2 regions of the Streptomyces sp. NPDC059247 genome follow, and region 2 is predicted to be linked to the other one. Evidence: predicted binding sites of a transcription regulator. Region 2 holds the regulator's gene; the other holds the start of a gene.
The links. Region 2 encodes HrcA, which represses chaperone genes, less so after heat shock. Its sites were predicted from a motif close to TTNGCACTCNGNNNNNCNGAGTGCNAA; they were not measured.
Positions count from the first base shown of each region.

Region 1: groL (chaperonin GroEL) is a predicted target of HrcA. The motif match lies at 3,397-3,423, and genes of this name have one in related genera.

Region 1 covers NZ_JBHYZW010000022.1:32,247-40,617, forward strand. The annotation lists gene ACFXGN_RS27890 (hypothetical protein) at 1-1,477, shown strand, start outside; gene groL (chaperonin GroEL) at 1,601-3,229, opposite strand; gene ACFXGN_RS27900 (cold-shock protein) at 3,949-4,152, opposite strand; gene ACFXGN_RS27905 (MoaD/ThiS family protein) at 4,538-4,816, opposite strand; gene thrC (threonine synthase) at 4,831-6,141, opposite strand; SAM riboswitch class I at 6,135-6,280, opposite strand; gene ACFXGN_RS27915 (glucosyl-3-phosphoglycerate synthase) at 6,429-7,370, shown strand; gene ACFXGN_RS27920 (hypothetical protein) at 8,051-8,371, shown strand, end outside.
Region 2 covers NZ_JBHYZW010000009.1:151,086-159,456, reverse strand. The annotation lists gene hemW (radical SAM family heme chaperone HemW) at 171-1,403, shown strand; gene ACFXGN_RS18675 (DUF3097 domain-containing protein) at 1,587-2,390, opposite strand; gene ACFXGN_RS18670 (MBL fold metallo-hydrolase) at 2,401-3,129, opposite strand; gene hrcA (heat-inducible transcriptional repressor HrcA) at 3,277-4,296, shown strand; gene dnaJ (molecular chaperone DnaJ) at 4,296-5,432, shown strand; gene ACFXGN_RS18655 (nitronate monooxygenase) at 5,671-6,753, shown strand; gene ACFXGN_RS18650 (16S rRNA (uracil(1498)-N(3))-methyltransferase) at 6,750-7,493, shown strand; gene ACFXGN_RS18645 (tetratricopeptide repeat protein) at 8,017-8,371, shown strand, end outside.

The sequences.
Region 1 (8,371 bases), on a different contig from region 2:
CACGGTCACCCAGGTCTCCGCGACCCTCCGCAGGGGCGACACCGTCATCGAGGTCCCCGCCGTCCCCGAATACACCTGGGACAAGGGCCGGTTCGGGCTCTCGTACACGCCGCTGAAGCTGACCGAGGACGGCGGCACGCTGCCCTCCCTCGGCCGGTACGCCATCGACGTCACCGCCGTCGACTCGCGCGGCAACCGCCACACCCGCGCCGACGCGGGAGTCCTCGACTTCACGCTCAGGCCGGAGCTGGCGTTCAGCCTCTCCCAGCCCGGCTGGGACGACCGCACCACCGTCCCCACCGGGACCCTGACCGGTGTCCAGCCCGGCTCCGGCGACCTCGTGCCCCTTCCCGGCCGCACGGTCGACATCCGGCGGACCGCCCCCGTGGAGACCCCCGCGCAGTCGCCCGTCACCTCGGAGACCGGCGAGTTCACCGGCGAGGCGTACACCGACGTCCGGCCCGGCGAAGTGTTCCGGGTCTCCTACGCCGAGAACAGCGAAGAGGTGCGCGGGAACCTCTCGTTCGACCGCAACCTCTACACCTGGCGCTCCCACGCCGTGGCCGTGACCGCGCGCGCCGACCGGGCCAGGGTCGTCCCCGGCCAGGAAGCCGTCGTCACCGGCCGGATGACCGACCCCCAGAACAACGGCGCCCCCCTCGCGGGCCAGCAGGTCCGCGTCGGCCCCGACTGGACCCACGTCGCCACCACCGCCTTCTCCAAGATCGTGACCACCGACGCGGACGGGCGCTTCACCGGGAAGATCCCCGCCCTCCCGGGGCAGCGCGCCGGGGGCTGGTCGGTCACCCCGGTCGACCCGTACCAGAGGTTCACCACCAATGTCGTCGGACCGCTCGCGCACCCCCAGGAGGCCAAGTTCCTGCTGGGCTCGCGCGTCCTGACGAACGAGGGCAAGGTCACCGCGACGGGCACGCTCCGCGCCGTCTACGACTCCCAGGCCTACTTCGACACCCAGGCGGTCTACCTGGAGGTCTCGCCCGACGGCCGGACCGGCTGGCGGAAGATCGCCACCGGCTGGGCGAGCAACTACTACTCCACGACCGTCACGGCCACCAGCCGGGGCGGTTACTACCGGCTGCGGCACCCGCAGTCGGACTTCTTCGACGGGGCCGTCAGCGGGGTCTTCCGCCTCGCCCGCTCCGAGGCCCGGATCATCAACGCGGACACCGGTCCCGAGCCGGTCCGCAAGGGCGCCCTCGTCACCACGACGGGCACGCTCCAGCACCATGTCGGCGGCGCCTGGCGGACGTACGGGAACGGGACCGTGGTCCTGCAGTTCCAGGCGAAGGGCTCGACGGCCTGGCGTCAGGTCGCCAGCGGCCGGTCGGCGGCCAACGGCAGGATCTCGCTCCGCGCCAAGGCGACCGTCGACGGCTCCTGGCGCCTGCGGTACTACGGCGACGCCACGCACTTCCACGGGCAGACCCCGTGGGCCGACTACATCGACGTGCGCTGACCCGTCCGCCCGCCGCCCTCCGGGAGCGGCGGGCGGACGGAACGCCCGAGGGCGGCACCCCCCGTGGGGGTGCCGCCCTCGTTCCGTTCTTCGCGTCAGCGACGAACCACCGATCCCGGAGGATCAGAAGTCCATGTCGCCGCCCGGCATACCGCCACCGGCGGGCGCGGACGCCTTCTCCGGCTTGTCGGCGATGACGGCCTCGGTGGTGAGGAACAGCGCGGCGATCGACGCGGCGTTCTGCAGCGCGGAGCGCGTCACCTTCGCCGGGTCGATGATGCCCGCGGCGATGAGGTCGACGTACTCGTTGGTCGCGGCGTTCAGACCGTGACCGACGGGCAGGTTGCGGACCTTCTCCGCCACGACGCCACCCTCGAGACCGGCGTTGACGGCGATCTGCTTCAGCGGGGCCTCAAGGGCCAGCTTCACGATGTTCGCACCCGTGGCCTCGTCGCCCGCGAGGTCGGCCTCGAGCTTCTCGAAGACCGAGGAAGCCTGGAGCAGGGCCACACCGCCACCGGCGACGATGCCCTCCTCGACGGCCGCCTTCGCGTTGCGCACGGCGTCCTCGATGCGGTGCTTGCGCTCCTTGAGCTCGACCTCGGTCGCGGCACCGGCCTTGATGACGGCCACGCCGCCGGCCAGCTTCGCCAGGCGCTCCTGGAGCTTCTCGCGGTCGTAGTCCGAGTCGCTGTTCTCGATCTCGGCGCGGATCTGGTTCACCCGACCGGCGACCTGGTCGCTGTCACCGGCACCGTCGACGATGGTGGTCTCGTCCTTGGTGATGACGACCTTGCGGGCGCGGCCCAGCAGGTCGAGGCCCGCGTTCTCCAGCTTGAGGCCGACCTCCTCGGAGATGACCGTGCCGCCGGTGAGGATGGCGATGTCGTTCAGCATCGCCTTGCGGCGGTCGCCGAAGCCCGGAGCCTTGACCGCGACGGACTTGAAGGTGCCGCGGATCTTGTTGACGACCAGGGTCGACAGGGCCTCGCCCTCGACGTCCTCGGCGATGATCAGCAGCGGCTTGCCCGACTGCATGACCTTCTCCAGGAGCGGGAGCAGGTCCTTCACGGAGGAGATCTTGGAGTTGACGATCAGGAGGTACGGGTCGTCGAGGGACGACTCCATGCGCTCCATGTCGGTGGCGAAGTACGCCGAGATGTAGCCCTTGTCGAAGCGCATACCCTCGGTGAGCTCCAGCTCCAGACCGAAGGTCTGGGACTCCTCGACGGTGATGACGCCTTCCTTGCCGACCTTGTCCATCGCCTCGGCGATGAGCTCGCCGATCTGGGTGTCGGCGGCGGAGATGGAGGCCGTAGAAGCGATCTGCTCCTTGGTCTCGACATCCTTCGCCTGCTCGAGCAGGGCGCCCGAGACGGCCTCGACGGCCTTCTCGATACCGCGCTTGAGGGCCATCGGGTTGGCACCGGCGGCCACGTTGCGCAGACCCTCGCGGACGAGCGCCTGGGCGAGGACGGTGGCGGTGGTCGTACCGTCGCCGGCGACGTCGTCCGTCTTCTTGGCGACTTCCTTGACCAGCTCGGCGCCGATCTTCTCGTACGGGTCCTCGAGCTCGATCTCCTTGGCGATGGAGACACCATCGTTGGTGATCGTGGGGGCGCCCCACTTCTTCTCGAGGACGACGTTGCGGCCCTTGGGGCCGAGGGTGACCTTGACGGCGTCAGCGAGCTGGTTCATGCCGCGCTCGAGACCGCGCCGGGCCTCCTCGTCGAACGCGATGATCTTGGCCATGTGAAGTGGTCCTCCCGGACATGGGGTGGATAACGCTCCAGGACCGCGCCGACGCCCGCGACGGACGGCCTCCGTGGTTCCGCGTGGTTCCTTGCCCCACCCGGACGGCGACCTCGTCTGCCCGATCCTCGTAAGCACTCTCACCTGCCGAGTGCTAACGCCAATGATTAGCACTCGACCTAGGAGAGTGCAAGCGACTCTCGATGATCGGGACATGGGGGAAGAGGCGGGGAAGAGGCGGGGAAGGGGCGTGGAAGGGGTGCGCGAGGGGCCCCCGGAAGGGCGCGCGGGAGCACCCGAGGGGCACGGGAAGAGGGGGAACGGGCAGGCGGCGGGCGGCGGGAGCCGGGGACGGAGGTCCACGAGCCGCGCGGGGCGTACGGGCCCGGGGCCCGGGCCCCGGGCCCTGGCGAAAGGGAGGGCGCCCGGGGCGCCGGGCGGGAGCGGGGGCGCGCTCCGGGGCGGGAGCGCGGGCGCACGGGCGTCCGGGAAGCCCGAGGGGGGCGTATCCCTCACAGGCGTCCGGCAAAGCCCGAGCGAGCCGCGTCCCCGCAGCGTCCGGAAGCGCCCGAGAGGGCCGCATCCCCGCAGGCGTCCGGCAAAGCCCGAGGGGGGACCGCATCCCCCACAGGCGTCCGGAAACGCCTGAGGGGGCCGCATCCCTTTGCGGGGATGCGGCCCCCTCGACGGCGTTGCGTCAGTGGCCGATCGCGCCGTGCTCAGACGGCGAGCTTGACCATGTCCGCCTGCGGACCCTTCTGGCCCTGCGAGATCTCGAACTCGACTCGCTGTCCTTCTTCGAGACTGCGGTAGCCATCCATCTGGATCGCGCTGTAGTGGACGAATACATCCGCACCACCGTCGACCGCGATGAAGCCGTAGCCCTTCTCCGCGTTGAACCACTTGACGGTGCCCTGAGCCATGCCTAACTCCCCTATTACTGGCCCTTGCGCGGGCCCGCACTTCACGGACCCGGGTCAGACCCTGCGCCGGAACGCGTCGACCGCGGCTGAATGTATCTGTCCAACTGCCCTCTGCAACAGGTCATTCGAGCGAGAATTCTGGGCGCGGCTGAAAGAAGAATTGGGGATATTCCCCTGGGTTACGGGGCAACTCGGGCCCGGCAAAGCGCGCAGAAGGTACACAATGCGCACACACTTTGGCTGCTTCTTGTCGCGCAGGGACGCATTCTCATATGCGTCCGGCATGAGCAGCGGAGGGGACTTCCCCAACTCTACCGCGCTCAACCATATAGAATTGCCCCCTCCGCTTATTGTCGCGGAGGGGGCAATTCGAGGGAGATGGGGATCAGCAGCCGCCCGCGACCGCCGGGATGATCGAGACGCCCGCGCCCGCCGGGGTGGCGGTCTCCAGGCCCTGCTCGAAGCGCACATCGTCGTCGTTCACGTAGACGTTGACGAAGCGGCGCAGCTTGCCCTGGTCGTCCAGGACGCGGGCGGCGATGCCCGTGTGGTTCTTCTCCAGGTCCGCGATGACCTCGGCGAGGGTCCCGCCCTCGGCCTGGACCTCGGAGAGACCGCCCGTGTAGGTGCGGAGGATGGTGGGGATGCGGACGTTCACGGCCATGTCTTCGTAACCTTTCAGAGGGCCAGGCCGGCGTCGCGGAACGCGTCCAGGCTCGGGCGGATGGTGGTGGTCGCCTGGGCGGTGTCGGCCACCGCGTCCAGGGTCTTGAGCCCGTCACCGGTGTTGAGGACGACCGTGGTGAGGTTCGGGTCGATGAGCCCGTTCTCGACGAGCTTGCGCGTGACGCCGACGGTCACCCCGCCCGCGGTCTCGGCGAAGACGCCCTCGGTGCGGGCGAGGAGCCTGATCGCGTCCACCACCTGCTCGTCGTTCACGTCCTCCACGGCGCCGCCGGTGCGGCGGGCGATGTCGAGGACGTAGGGGCCGTCGGCCGGGTTGCCGATGGCCAGCGACTTGGCGATCGTGTTCGGCTTCTGCGGGCGGACCACGTCGTGACCGGCCTTGAAGGCGGCGGAGACCGGGGAGCAGCCCTCGGCCTGAGCACCGAAGATCTTGTACGGCTTGTCCTCGACGAGGCCCAGCTTGATGAGCTCCTGGAGACCCTTGTCGATCTTCGTGAGCTGGGAGCCGGAGGCGATCGGGATGACGAGCTGGTCGGGGATGACCCAGCCGAGCTGCTCGCAGATCTCGTACGCCAGCGTCTTGGAGCCCTCGCCGTAGTACGGGCGGAGGTTGACGTTGACGAAGCCCCAGCCCTCGCCGAGCGGGTCGCCGATGAGTTCCGAGCAGAAGCGGTTGACGTCGTCGTAGTTGCCCTCGATGGCGACGAGTTCACCGCCGTACACGGCGGCCATGACGACCTTGCCCTGCTCCAGGTCGTGCGGGATGAACACGCAGGAGCGGAAGCCCGCGCGGGCGGCGGCGGCGCCGACGGCCCCGGCCAGGTTGCCCGTCGAGGAGCAGGAGAGGGTGGTGAAGCCGAAGGCGCGGGCCGCTTCGAGGGCCTGGGCGACGACCCGGTCCTTGAAGGAATGGGTCGGGTTGCCCGAGTCGTCCTTGACGAAGAGCTTGCCGGGGGCGACGCCGATCTCGCGGGCGAGGTTGTCGGCCTGGACGAGCTTGGTCCAGCCGGGGTTCAGGTTCGGCTTCTCGGCGACGTCGGCGGGGACGGGCAGCAGGGGGGCGTAGCGCCAGATGTTGGCGGGGCCGGCCTCGATCTGCTTGCGCAGTGCCTCGGGGTCACCGGTGGGGAGGTCGTACGCGACTTCGAGAGGGCCGAAACACAGCTCGCAGGCGAAGATCGGTCCGAGTGCGAAGACTTCACCGCATTCGCGACAGGAGAGCCCGGAAGCGGGACCGAGGTCGACGGTGGTCGCGGGGGTGACGGTCTGTACAGCCATGGAGGGGAGGCCCTTTCTCCTCATCTTTCCCATGACGAATTTTTCGTCATGAGACGGATTTGGCACCTTCCCTAGCCGGGGGACCTCGCTGGAGTACGAGTGACCGACTGGAGGGTTGCCGGGGCTTCAACGGGCCGTTTCCCTCTGCCCCTCTGGATGAGCGGTATTCGATTGTGAAGCGCGCTGGACTTCGTTCCTGCGCTCCGACGCGGGCGGCACCCCGACGTGCATCGGGCATCCGCGTTGTTCAAGACTGTAACCGAAGGCCCGGACGCTTGGACCGGCCGTCCGTACCGCGAGATGGAGATCACGTGCTGGAAGAGGTGGAGCGCTGGCTGGACCGGCGGTCCTGGTCCCTGGCGGACCGGCCGCTGGATCAGGTCCTCGCCGCCAAGCGCTCGACACGGGTCAGCGTGGTGCTGCCCGCGCTGAACGAGGAGGCGACGGTCGGGGAGATCGTCTCCGTGATCCGGCGCGAGCTGATGTCGGAGGCGGCACCGCTGGTGGACGAGCTGGTGGTGATCGACTCGGGCTCCACCGACCGCACGGCGGAGGTGGCGGCTGCGGCCGGGGCGCGGGTCGTCGCGCGGGACGCGGTGCTGCCCCGGATACCGGCCGTGCCGGGCAAGGGCGAGGTCCTGTGGCGGTCACTGATGGTGACGAGCGGGGAGGTGGTCTGCTTCGTGGACGCGGACCTGCGGGACTTCTCGGCGGACTTCGTGACGGGGATCGTGGGGCCGCTGCTCACCGATCCCGAGGTGTCCTTCGTGAAGGCGATGTACGACCGTCCGCTGGGCGACGCCCCCGGGCAGGGCGGCCGGGTGACGGAGCTGGTGGCCCGGCCGCTGCTGAACCTGCACTGGCCCGCGCTCGCCGGTTTCGTGCAGCCGCTGGGCGGGGAGTACGCGGCCCGGCGCTCGCTCCTCGAACGGCTGCCCTTCCCGGTCGGTTACGGAGTGGAGTTGGGACTGCTGGTGGACGCCCTGCACACGGTGGGTCTCGACGCGCTCGCGCAGGTGGACGTCGGGGTGCGCAAGCACCGGCACCAGGACGGGCAGGCGCTGGGCCGGATGGCGGCGGCGATCTACCGGACGGCGCAGCTGCGGCTCTCCCGGGGGCATCTGGTGCGGCCCCGGCTGACGCAGTTCGAGCGGGGGGCGGCGGGCTTCGAGCCCCGGACGTACGCGGTGGACACGGAGGAGCGGCCTCCGATGGTGGAAATCACGGAGTACGCGAGCCGTCGCGTGGCGTAACGCCCCATGATGATGTGTTTTGCATACATTTCGCTTTCATGCGCTTCAGACACCACCATCTGGGCAGGGTGCTCGCGGTCATCGGGCTGACGGCGGGCTCGCTCGCCTCCACGGCGGCGGGACGGGCCGCCGCGGACGTGGTCGAGCCCTTCGGCAAGCGGTACGGGGCCTCGCTGTACGGCGACTTCACGACGCTCGGCAACACGGTCATGGGCTGCCCGCCCGCGTCCGGGGACCGGGCGGACCACGGCGCCCCGGGGGCCCCGGACGGCCGGGGGCCTGCTGCGGGTCAGGGGCCCGCTGCCGGTCCGGGGGCCCCGGGGTCCGCTCGCAGCCCTGCTTCCTCAGCGGGCCCTACCAGGCCCACTGGCACTACTGGTCCCACTGGCGCCACCGGTCCCACTAGCCCCGCTGGCCCCGCTGGCCCTGTCGGCCCCGCCAGCCCTGCTAGCCCGGCTGGCCCCGCTGATCCCAAAAACCCCACGGCCCCCTCCACCACCCATCCCACCCACTCCACTCAGCCCGCCCACTCAGCCCACTCAGCCCACCCGGCTCACTCCACCCACCCAGCTCACTCCATCCACTCAGCTCACTCCGGGAGCATCGGTCCCGAGGACGCCGCCGCCCGTTGCGCGACCGCCGCGCGGGGGCAGGGTCCCGACAGCGGCAACGCCTTCGTGATGCGGCGGACCGACGCGGCGGGCGTCTCGCCCGGCTTCGGCTCCAGCTCCGGCCACGTGCGGATCCCGGCGGGCGCGGAGGTCGCGTACGCCCGGCTCTTCTGGGGCGGGAACGACGGCACGCACCGGGGTCCCGGCGGGGCCGACCTGAGGCGCTGCGACCTCGCGGGCGCGGACGTCGACCCCTCGCCCGGCGCCCCGGCGACGACCGCCCCGGTGCTCCGGATCGGCTCGGGCCCGACGGTCCCGGTCTCGATCGACAGCATGGCCACGGACCCGGCCGACAGCGCGGGGCCGCACTTCTACACCGGCGAGTCCGAC
Region 2 (8,371 bases):
CGGGCGTGCTCCCGGGTGTCCCGGGGCCGTCCTGGAGGGCCCGACAGCCGGGCCCACAGCGGGGTCGGCGGCCGTGGTCGGCCGTGTCCAGGGGTGACCGGGTTGTCCACAGGCGCCCGTCCGTCCACAGGGGCGGGCGCCGACTCCGGGCGGTACGGGACAATGGGGCCATGCCTTCCGTACTGCCCGATGGTGAGACCGTGCCCGACGACGGGTCGCTGCCCCCGCACGCCCTCGAAGGGGCCGGGGAACGGCCGCTCGGTTTCTATCTGCACGTGCCGTACTGCGCGACCCGCTGCGGCTACTGCGACTTCAACACCTACACGGCGAGCGAGCTGCGCGGCACCGGAGGCGTGCTCGCCTCCCGCGACAACTACGCCGGACAGGTCGTCGAGGAGATCCGGCTCGCCCGGAAGGTGCTCGGCGACGACCCCCGCCCGGTGCGGACCGTGTTCGTCGGCGGCGGCACGCCCACCCTGCTCGCCGCCGGGGACCTCGTCCGGATGCTGGCGGCGGTCAGGGAGGAGTTCGGGCTCGCCGACGACGCCGAGGTGACCACCGAGGCCAACCCGGAGTCCGTCGGCCCCGACTACCTCGCGGAACTGCGGGCGGGCGGCTTCAACCGCGTCTCCTTCGGGATGCAGAGCGCCCGGCAGCACGTCCTGAAGGTCCTCGACCGCACCCACACGCCCGGCCGGCCCGAGGCCTGTGTCGCCGAGGCGCGCGCCGCCGGGTTCGACCACGTCAACCTGGACCTGATCTACGGCACGCCCGGTGAGTCCGACGACGACTGGCGGGCCTCCCTGGAAGCGGCCATCGGCGCGGGCCCCGACCACGTCAGCGCCTACGCCCTGATCGTCGAGGAGGGCACCCAGCTCGCCCGCCGCATCCGGCGCGGCGAGGTCCCCATGACCGACGACGACGTCCACGCCGACCGGTACCTGATCGCCGAGGACGTCCTCTCCCGGGCCGGGTTCGCGTGGTACGAGGTCTCCAACTGGGCCACCTCGGAGGCCGGGCGCTGCCTCCACAACGAGCTGTACTGGCGGGGCGCCGACTGGTGGGGCGCGGGACCGGGCGCGCACAGCCACGTGGGCGGGGTCCGCTGGTGGAACGTGAAGCACCCGGGAGCGTACGCGTCCGCCCTCGCCGCCGGGAAGTCGCCGGGGGCGGGCCGGGAGCTGCTCCCCGCCGAGGACCGGAGGGTGGAGCGGGTCCTGCTCGAACTGCGGCTCAGGGAGGGCTGCCCCCTGGAGCTGCTGAGACCCGCCGGACTCGCCGCCTCCCGGAAGGCCCTGGCGGACGGGCTGCTCGACCCCGGCCCCTACGCGGACGGGCGGGCCGTCCTGACCCTGCGGGGACGGCTGCTTGCCGACGCGGTGGTCCGGGACCTGGTGGACTGAGCGAGGGCGGCGCCCGGCGGCGGCCGTGATCCCGTCGGCGGGGCGACCTCCGGCGGCGGCCTCACCTCCGCTGTCGCGGGCTGCCGGAACCGTACGGCCGTGCGGACGGACCGACCGGCGGAACACCTCCGCCGCGTGCGGGCGGGGGCGGGGCGGCGGCCGTCACGGCGCGCCCACCGGAGTTCAGGGCACGGTCACGTGGTCGATCAGTCGTTCCACCGCGCCCAGCAGCTCCGGTTCCAGGTCCTTGTAGCTCGTCACCCTCGACAGGACGTGCTGCCAGGCCGCCCCCGTGTTCTCCGGCCAGCCCAGGGCCCGGCACACGCCCGTCTTCCAGTCCTGGCCGCGCGGGACCGTCGGCCAGGCCGGGATGCCGAGGGAGGACGGCTTCACCGCCTCCCAGACGTCGACGTACGGATGGCCCACGACCAGGACGTCCGGAGAGGTCACCCGGGCCGCGATCCTCGACTCCTTCGAGCCCGGGACCAGGTGGTCCACCAGGACGCCCAGCCGGGCGTCCGGGGCCGGGCCGAACTCCGCCACGATCGCCGGCAGGTCGTCGACACCCTCCAGGTACTCCACGACCACGCCCTCGATCCGCAGGTCGTCGCCCCAGACCCGCTCCACCAGCTCGGCGTCGTGACGGCCCTCCACATAGATCCGGCCCGCCCGCGCCACCCGGGCCCGCGCCCCCGGCACGGCGACCGAGCCGGAGGCCGTCCGCGCGGGGCGCGCCGGGGCCGCGGAGACCGGGCGGACCAGGGTCACCACCCGGCCCTCCAGCAGGAAGCCGCGCGGGTCGAGCGGGAACACCCGGTGCTTGCCGAAGCGGTCCTCCAGGGTCACCGTGCCCGCCTCGCAGCGGATCACCGCCCCGCAGAAGCCGGTGGTGACCTCCTCGACGACCAGGTCCGGGTCGGCCGGGACCTCGGGGACGGGGGCCGACCTCTTCCAAGGGGGCGTCAGATCCGGGTTGTAGCTGCGCATTCGGGCGACGTTAGGCCACGGAGAACCGCCGTGCCAGTTCTTCGCGCTGGCGTCGCACGAACGGGGCGTCCACCACCGCCCCGTGCCCCGGCACGTACACCGCGTCCTCGCCGCCGAGGGCGAGCAGCCGGTCCAGCGCGTCCGGCCAGCGCGCCGGGACCGCGTCCGGGCCCGCCTGCGGCTCGCCCGACTCCTCGACCAGGTCGCCGCAGAACACCACCTCCCGCTCGCCGGGCACCAGGAGCGCCAGATCGTGGCCGGTGTGCCCGGGGCCCACGTTCGCCAGGAGGACCTGGCGACCGCCCAGGTCGAGCGTCCACTCGCCGCAGACCACGTGCCGGGGGGCCACCAGGACGTCCGCCGCCTCCGCCGCCTCCGCCGGGTCGAGCCCGTGCCGCACGGCGTCCGCGAGCAGGGCCTCCCGTTCCCGGGGGTGGCGGAGCAGTTCGTCCGTGCCGACCGCGCCGAACACCTCGGCGCCCGCGAACACCGCCGTGCCGAGCACATGGTCGAAATGGGGGTGGCCCAGTGCGATGTGCGTCACTCCCCGGCCGCCGGTGAGGCCCGCGACCTGCGCCCGCAGCCCGGCCCCCTCGGCGAGCGAGGACCCCGTGTCGTACAGGAGCACCGCCCGTTCTCCCAGTACGAGACCGACCGTGGCGTCCCAGCGGGGGAGCCGTCTGCGGCCCACCCCGTCCGCGAGACGCTCCCATCCGTACGCTTCCCATTCGACGTCCATGCGGCGACGCTAACCGGTGGGGGCGCCGCCTCCTTGCCAGGAGCGACGCCCGCCGCCGTACACTGGCCGGGGATCTCTGGCACTCGGACCGGTCGAGTGCCAAAAGCGGAGCAACCGGAACGACGACGGCAGCTGGAGGTGTGCACGATGCTCAGCGAACGCAGGCTCGAGGTGCTGCGGGCCATCGTCCAGGACTACGTCGGGACGGAGGAGCCCGTCGGGTCCAAGGCGCTCACGGAGCGCCACAGGCTGGGCGTCTCGCCCGCCACCGTCCGCAACGACATGGCCGTCCTGGAGGACGAGGGCTACATCGCGCAGCCCCACACCAGCGCGGGCCGCATCCCCACGGACAAGGGCTACCGGCTCTTCGTCGACCGGCTGGCCGGGGTGAAGCCGCTGTCGACGCCCGAGCGCCGGGCCATCCACAACTTCCTCGACGGCGCGGTCGACCTGGACGACGTCGTCGGCCGCACGGTCCGGCTGCTCGCCCAGCTGACCCGTCAGGTCGCCGTCGTCCAGTACCCCTCGCTGACCCGTTCGACCGTGCGGCACGTGGAGCTGCTCTCGCTGGCCGCCGCCCGTCTGATGCTGGTGCTCATCACCGACACCGGCAGGGTCGAGCAGCGGGTCGTCGACTGCCCCGCGCCCTTCGGGGAGACCGCGCTCGCCGATCTGCGGTCCCGGCTCAACGGCCGGGTCGTCGGCCGCCGGTTCGCCGACGTGCCGCAGCTGGTGCAGGACCTCCCCGAGTCGTTCGAGGAGGCGGAGGACCGGGCGACGGTCTCGACCGTGCTCGCGACCCTCCTCGAAACCCTGGTCGAGGAGCACGAGGAGCGGCTGATGATCGGCGGCACCGCCAATCTCACCCGCTTCGGACACGATTTTCCTGTGATGATCAGGCCGGTGCTCGAAGCCCTTGAGGAGCAGGTCGTGCTCCTCAAGCTGCTCGGCGAGGCCAAGGAATCGGGCATGACCGTACGTATCGGGCATGAGAACGCCCACGAGGGACTGAGTTCCACGTCCGTCGTCTCGGTCGGCTACGGTTCGGGCGGCGAGGCAGTCGCCAAACTCGGCGTGGTCGGACCGACCCGCATGGACTACCCCGGAACGATGGGAGCGGTACGCGCAGTGGCACGTTACGTCGGACAGATCCTGGCGGAGTCGTAGTGGCCACGGACTACTACGCCGTGCTCGGCGTGCGCCGCGACGCGTCCCAGGACGAGATCAAGAAGGCTTTCCGGAGGCTCGCCCGCGAGCTGCACCCGGACGTCAATCCCGATCCGAAGACGCAGGAACGATTCAAGGAGATCAACGCCGCCTACGAGGTCCTCTCGGACCCGCAGAAGAAGCAGGTCTACGACCTGGGCGGCGACCCGCTGTCGGCTTCCGGCGGAGGGGGCGCGGGCGGCTTCGGAGCCGGTGGCTTCGGCAACTTCTCCGACATCATGGACGCCTTCTTCGGCACGGCCTCGCAGCGCGGGCCGCGTTCGCGGACCCGGCGCGGCCAGGACGCCATGATCCGTCTGGAGATCGACCTCAACGAGGCGGCCTTCGGCACCACCAAGGACCTCCAGGTCGACACGGCGGTGGTCTGCACGACCTGCTCCGGCGAGGGCGCCGCACCGGGCACCTCCGCGCAGACCTGCGACATGTGCCGCGGCCGTGGCGAGGTCTCCCAGGTCACCCGGTCCTTCCTGGGCCAGGTCATGACCTCCCGCCCCTGCCCGCAGTGCCAGGGCTTCGGCACCGTCGTCCCGACCCCGTGCCCCGAGTGCGCGGGCGACGGCCGGGTCCGTTCCCGGCGCACCCTCACCGTGAAGATCCCGGCCGGTGTCGACAACGGCACCCGGATCCAGCTCGCGGGCGAGGGCGAGGTCGGCCCCGGCGGCGGCCCCGCCGGAGACCTGTACGTCGAGATCCACGAGACCCCGCACGAGACCTTCCAGCGGCGCGGCGACGACCTGCACTGCACGGTCACCATCCCGATGACGGCGGGCGCGCTGGGCACGAAGGTGCCGCTGCAGACCCTCGACGGCATCGAGGAGATCGACATCCGGCCCGGTACGCAGTCCGGCCAGTCGGTCCCGCTGCACGGGCGCGGCATCACCCATCTGCGCGGCAACGGACGCGGTGACCTCATCGTGCACGTCGAGGTGCAGACCCCCGGCAAGCTGGACGCCGAGCAGGAGCGGCTGCTGCGCGAGCTGGCCAAGCTGCGCGGCGAGGAGCGGCCGACCGGCCAGTTCCAGCCGGGGCAGCAGGGGCTGTTCTCCCGCCTGAAGGACGCGTTCAACGGCCGGTAGGAACATCCGGCCGGTACGGGCGAGGGGCGGCATCCGGGGGACCGGAAGCCGCCCTCGGCCGTATCCGGAGCGGTGTCCGAAACCGTGTCAGGAGCCGTATCCGAAATCGTGCCCGAAATCGTGCCCGTAGCCGTGCCTGTAGCCGTGTCCGGAGCCGTGTCCGGTGGAGGTGCCGCTCACGGATCGAGGTGCCGCTCATGGATTCGGCGCCGGAGCAGGGGCATGACACGATGCCCATATGTCCACCACCGCACTGAACGATCTCTCTCGGTACCCGATCGTGCAGGCCCCCATGGCGGGTGGCGCCTCCTGTCCGGAGCTGGTAGGGGCCGTCTGCGAGGCCGGGGCCCTCGGCTTCCTGGCCGGCGGCTACAAGACGGCCGGCGGCCTCTACCAGGAGATCAAGCAGGTCCGCGGGCTCACCGCCCGCCCCTTCGGCGTCAACCTCTTCCTGCCGGGGACCGGCAGGCCCGCCGATCCCGCCGCCGTCGAGGTCTACCGTCACCAACTGGCGGGCGAGACCACCTGGTACGACACCCCGCTCGGCGAGACCGACGACAGCCGCGACGACGCCTACGACGCCAAGCTGGCCATCCTCCTGGAGGACCCGGTCTCCGTCGTCTCCTTCACCTTCGGCTGCCCCGCGCCCGAGGTCCTGGCCTCCTTCGCCCGTGCCGGTACCTACACGATCGTCACCGCCACCTCCGTCGAGGAGGCCCTCGTCGCGCAGCACGCCGGGGCCGCCGCCGTCTGTGTCCAGGGCACCGAGGCGGGCGGCCACCAGGGCACCTTCCGCGACGACCCGGCCGACGACGACGCCCACGGCACCGGACTGCTCGCCCTGCTCACCCAGGTCCGCGAGAGCGTCCCCCTGCCGCTCGTGGCGGCGGGCGGGATCATGCGGGGCGCGCAGATCGCCGCCGTCCTCACCGCCGGGGCGGACGCAGCCCAGCTCGGCACCGCCTTCCTGCCCTGCCCCGAGTCCGGCGCCCACCGGCTGCACAAGGCGGCCCTGACCGACCCGCTGTTCACCCGGACCGCCCTCACCCGGGCCTTCACCGGACGCCCGGCGCGCGGTCTGGTCAACCGCTTCCTGCACGAGCACGGGCCGTACGCCCCCTCCGCCTACCCCGAGATCCACCACCTCACCGCGCCGCTCCGCAAGGCCGCCGCCGCCACCGGGGACGCCCAGGGCATGGCCCTGTGGGCCGGTCAGGGCCACCGTCTCGCCCGGGACCTCCCCGCCGGACGCCTGGTCGAGGTGCTGGCCGCCGAACTCGACACCGCCCTCGCCCAGCAGGCCCACAGGAGCACGCCATGACCGCACCCGTCTTCGTCGTCGAGACCGTTCCCGGCCCCGGGAGCTTCCTCCTGGACGGCTCCGAGGGACGGCACGCCGTCTCCGTGAAGCGGCTCCGGGCGGGCGAGGAACTCGTCCTCGTCGACGGGCGGGGCCGCTGGGCCGCGTGCGTGGTGCTGGCCGCCGAGGACCGGGACCGGCTGACCGTACGCGTCGACGAGGTCCACGAGGACCCCGAGGAGCAGCCGCGCGTCACCGTCGTCCAGGCGCTCCCCAAGGGCGACCGGGGCGAACTCGCCGTCGAGACCATGACGGAGACCGGGGTGGACGCGATCGTGCCGTGGGCCGCGTCCCGGTGCGTCACCCAGTGGAAGGGCGACCGGGGCCTCAAGGCGCTCGGCAAATGGCGGTCCACCGCGCGCGAGGCCGGGAAGCAGTCGCGCCGCACCCGGTTCCCCGAGGTCGCGGACCAGATGACGACCAAGCAGGTCGCCGCGCTCCTCGCGGAGGCCGACTTCGCGGCGGTGCTGCACGAGGACCGGGCGCACCCGAGCGGCGCGCTCGCCACCGCCGACCTCCCGGCGAAGGGCTCGATCGTGCTGGTCGTCGGCCCCGAGGGGGGCGTCTCACCGGACGAACTGGCCGCGTTCGAGGCGGCCGGGGCGAAGCCGTACCGGCTGGGCCGCAGCGTCCTGCGCACCTCCACGGCGGGCACCGCGGCGACGGCCCTCGTCCTGGCCCGCACGGGCCGCTGGAGCTGACGGACACGGGGTCCGGCCGGGGGCCGGGTGCGGCGGGGTCGGGACCGGATGAGGGGGCCCGGCCGGGCCCCTCCGGGCGGGCCCCCTCCGGACGGTGAGGCTTCCGGCCTTGACCGGCGAGGCTTCGGGTCCCGGACGGTGACGGCGGTGGCGGCTGGTGGTGCTTCCGGTGCCGACCGGTGACGCGGCCAGCGCCGACCGGTGACGCGGTCGGTCCTGACGGGAGAGGCTTCCGGTGCCGACCGGTGCCGACCGGTGGCGCTTCCGGCTCTGACCAGTGCGGCTTCCGGTTCTGACCGGTGACGCGGTCGGTCCTGACCGGTGAGGCTTCCGGCGCGGACCGGTGACGGCCGGTGGTACGGCCAGCCCCGGCCGGTGGCGGTTCCGGCCTCGACCGGTGCGGCTTCCGGTCCTGACCGGTGGCACGGCCAGCGACGCGGCCGGTGGAGTTTCCGGCTCCGGCAGGCCCCCCGGGCCGTACCCGGTGGACAGGGCGCGGGGCGGCCTTCCTAGGCTGGCCCGCATGGCCGACGACTCCCCCCTGATCCGTAGTCTGCGCGCGGCGGTCGCCGCCGCGCCCGACGACGTACCCCTGCGCCTCCACTTCGCCGAACTGCTCCTCGCGGAGGGCCGGAACGACGAGGCGGTCGCGGAGGCGGCGGTCTCGCTCCAGCACGCGCCGGGGGACGCTGCGGCCCGCGCGCTGATGATCCGCGCGATGGGGCTGCCCGCGACGCCCCCGACGTCACCGCCAGTCCCAGCAGCTCCGGCAGCTCCGGCAGTTCCGCCGGTCCCGCCGGTCCTGGCGGCCCCGGTCGCTCCGGCGGCTCCCACCGGGACCGGTGGTACCACCGGCCTCACGAGCCATGCCGACCCCA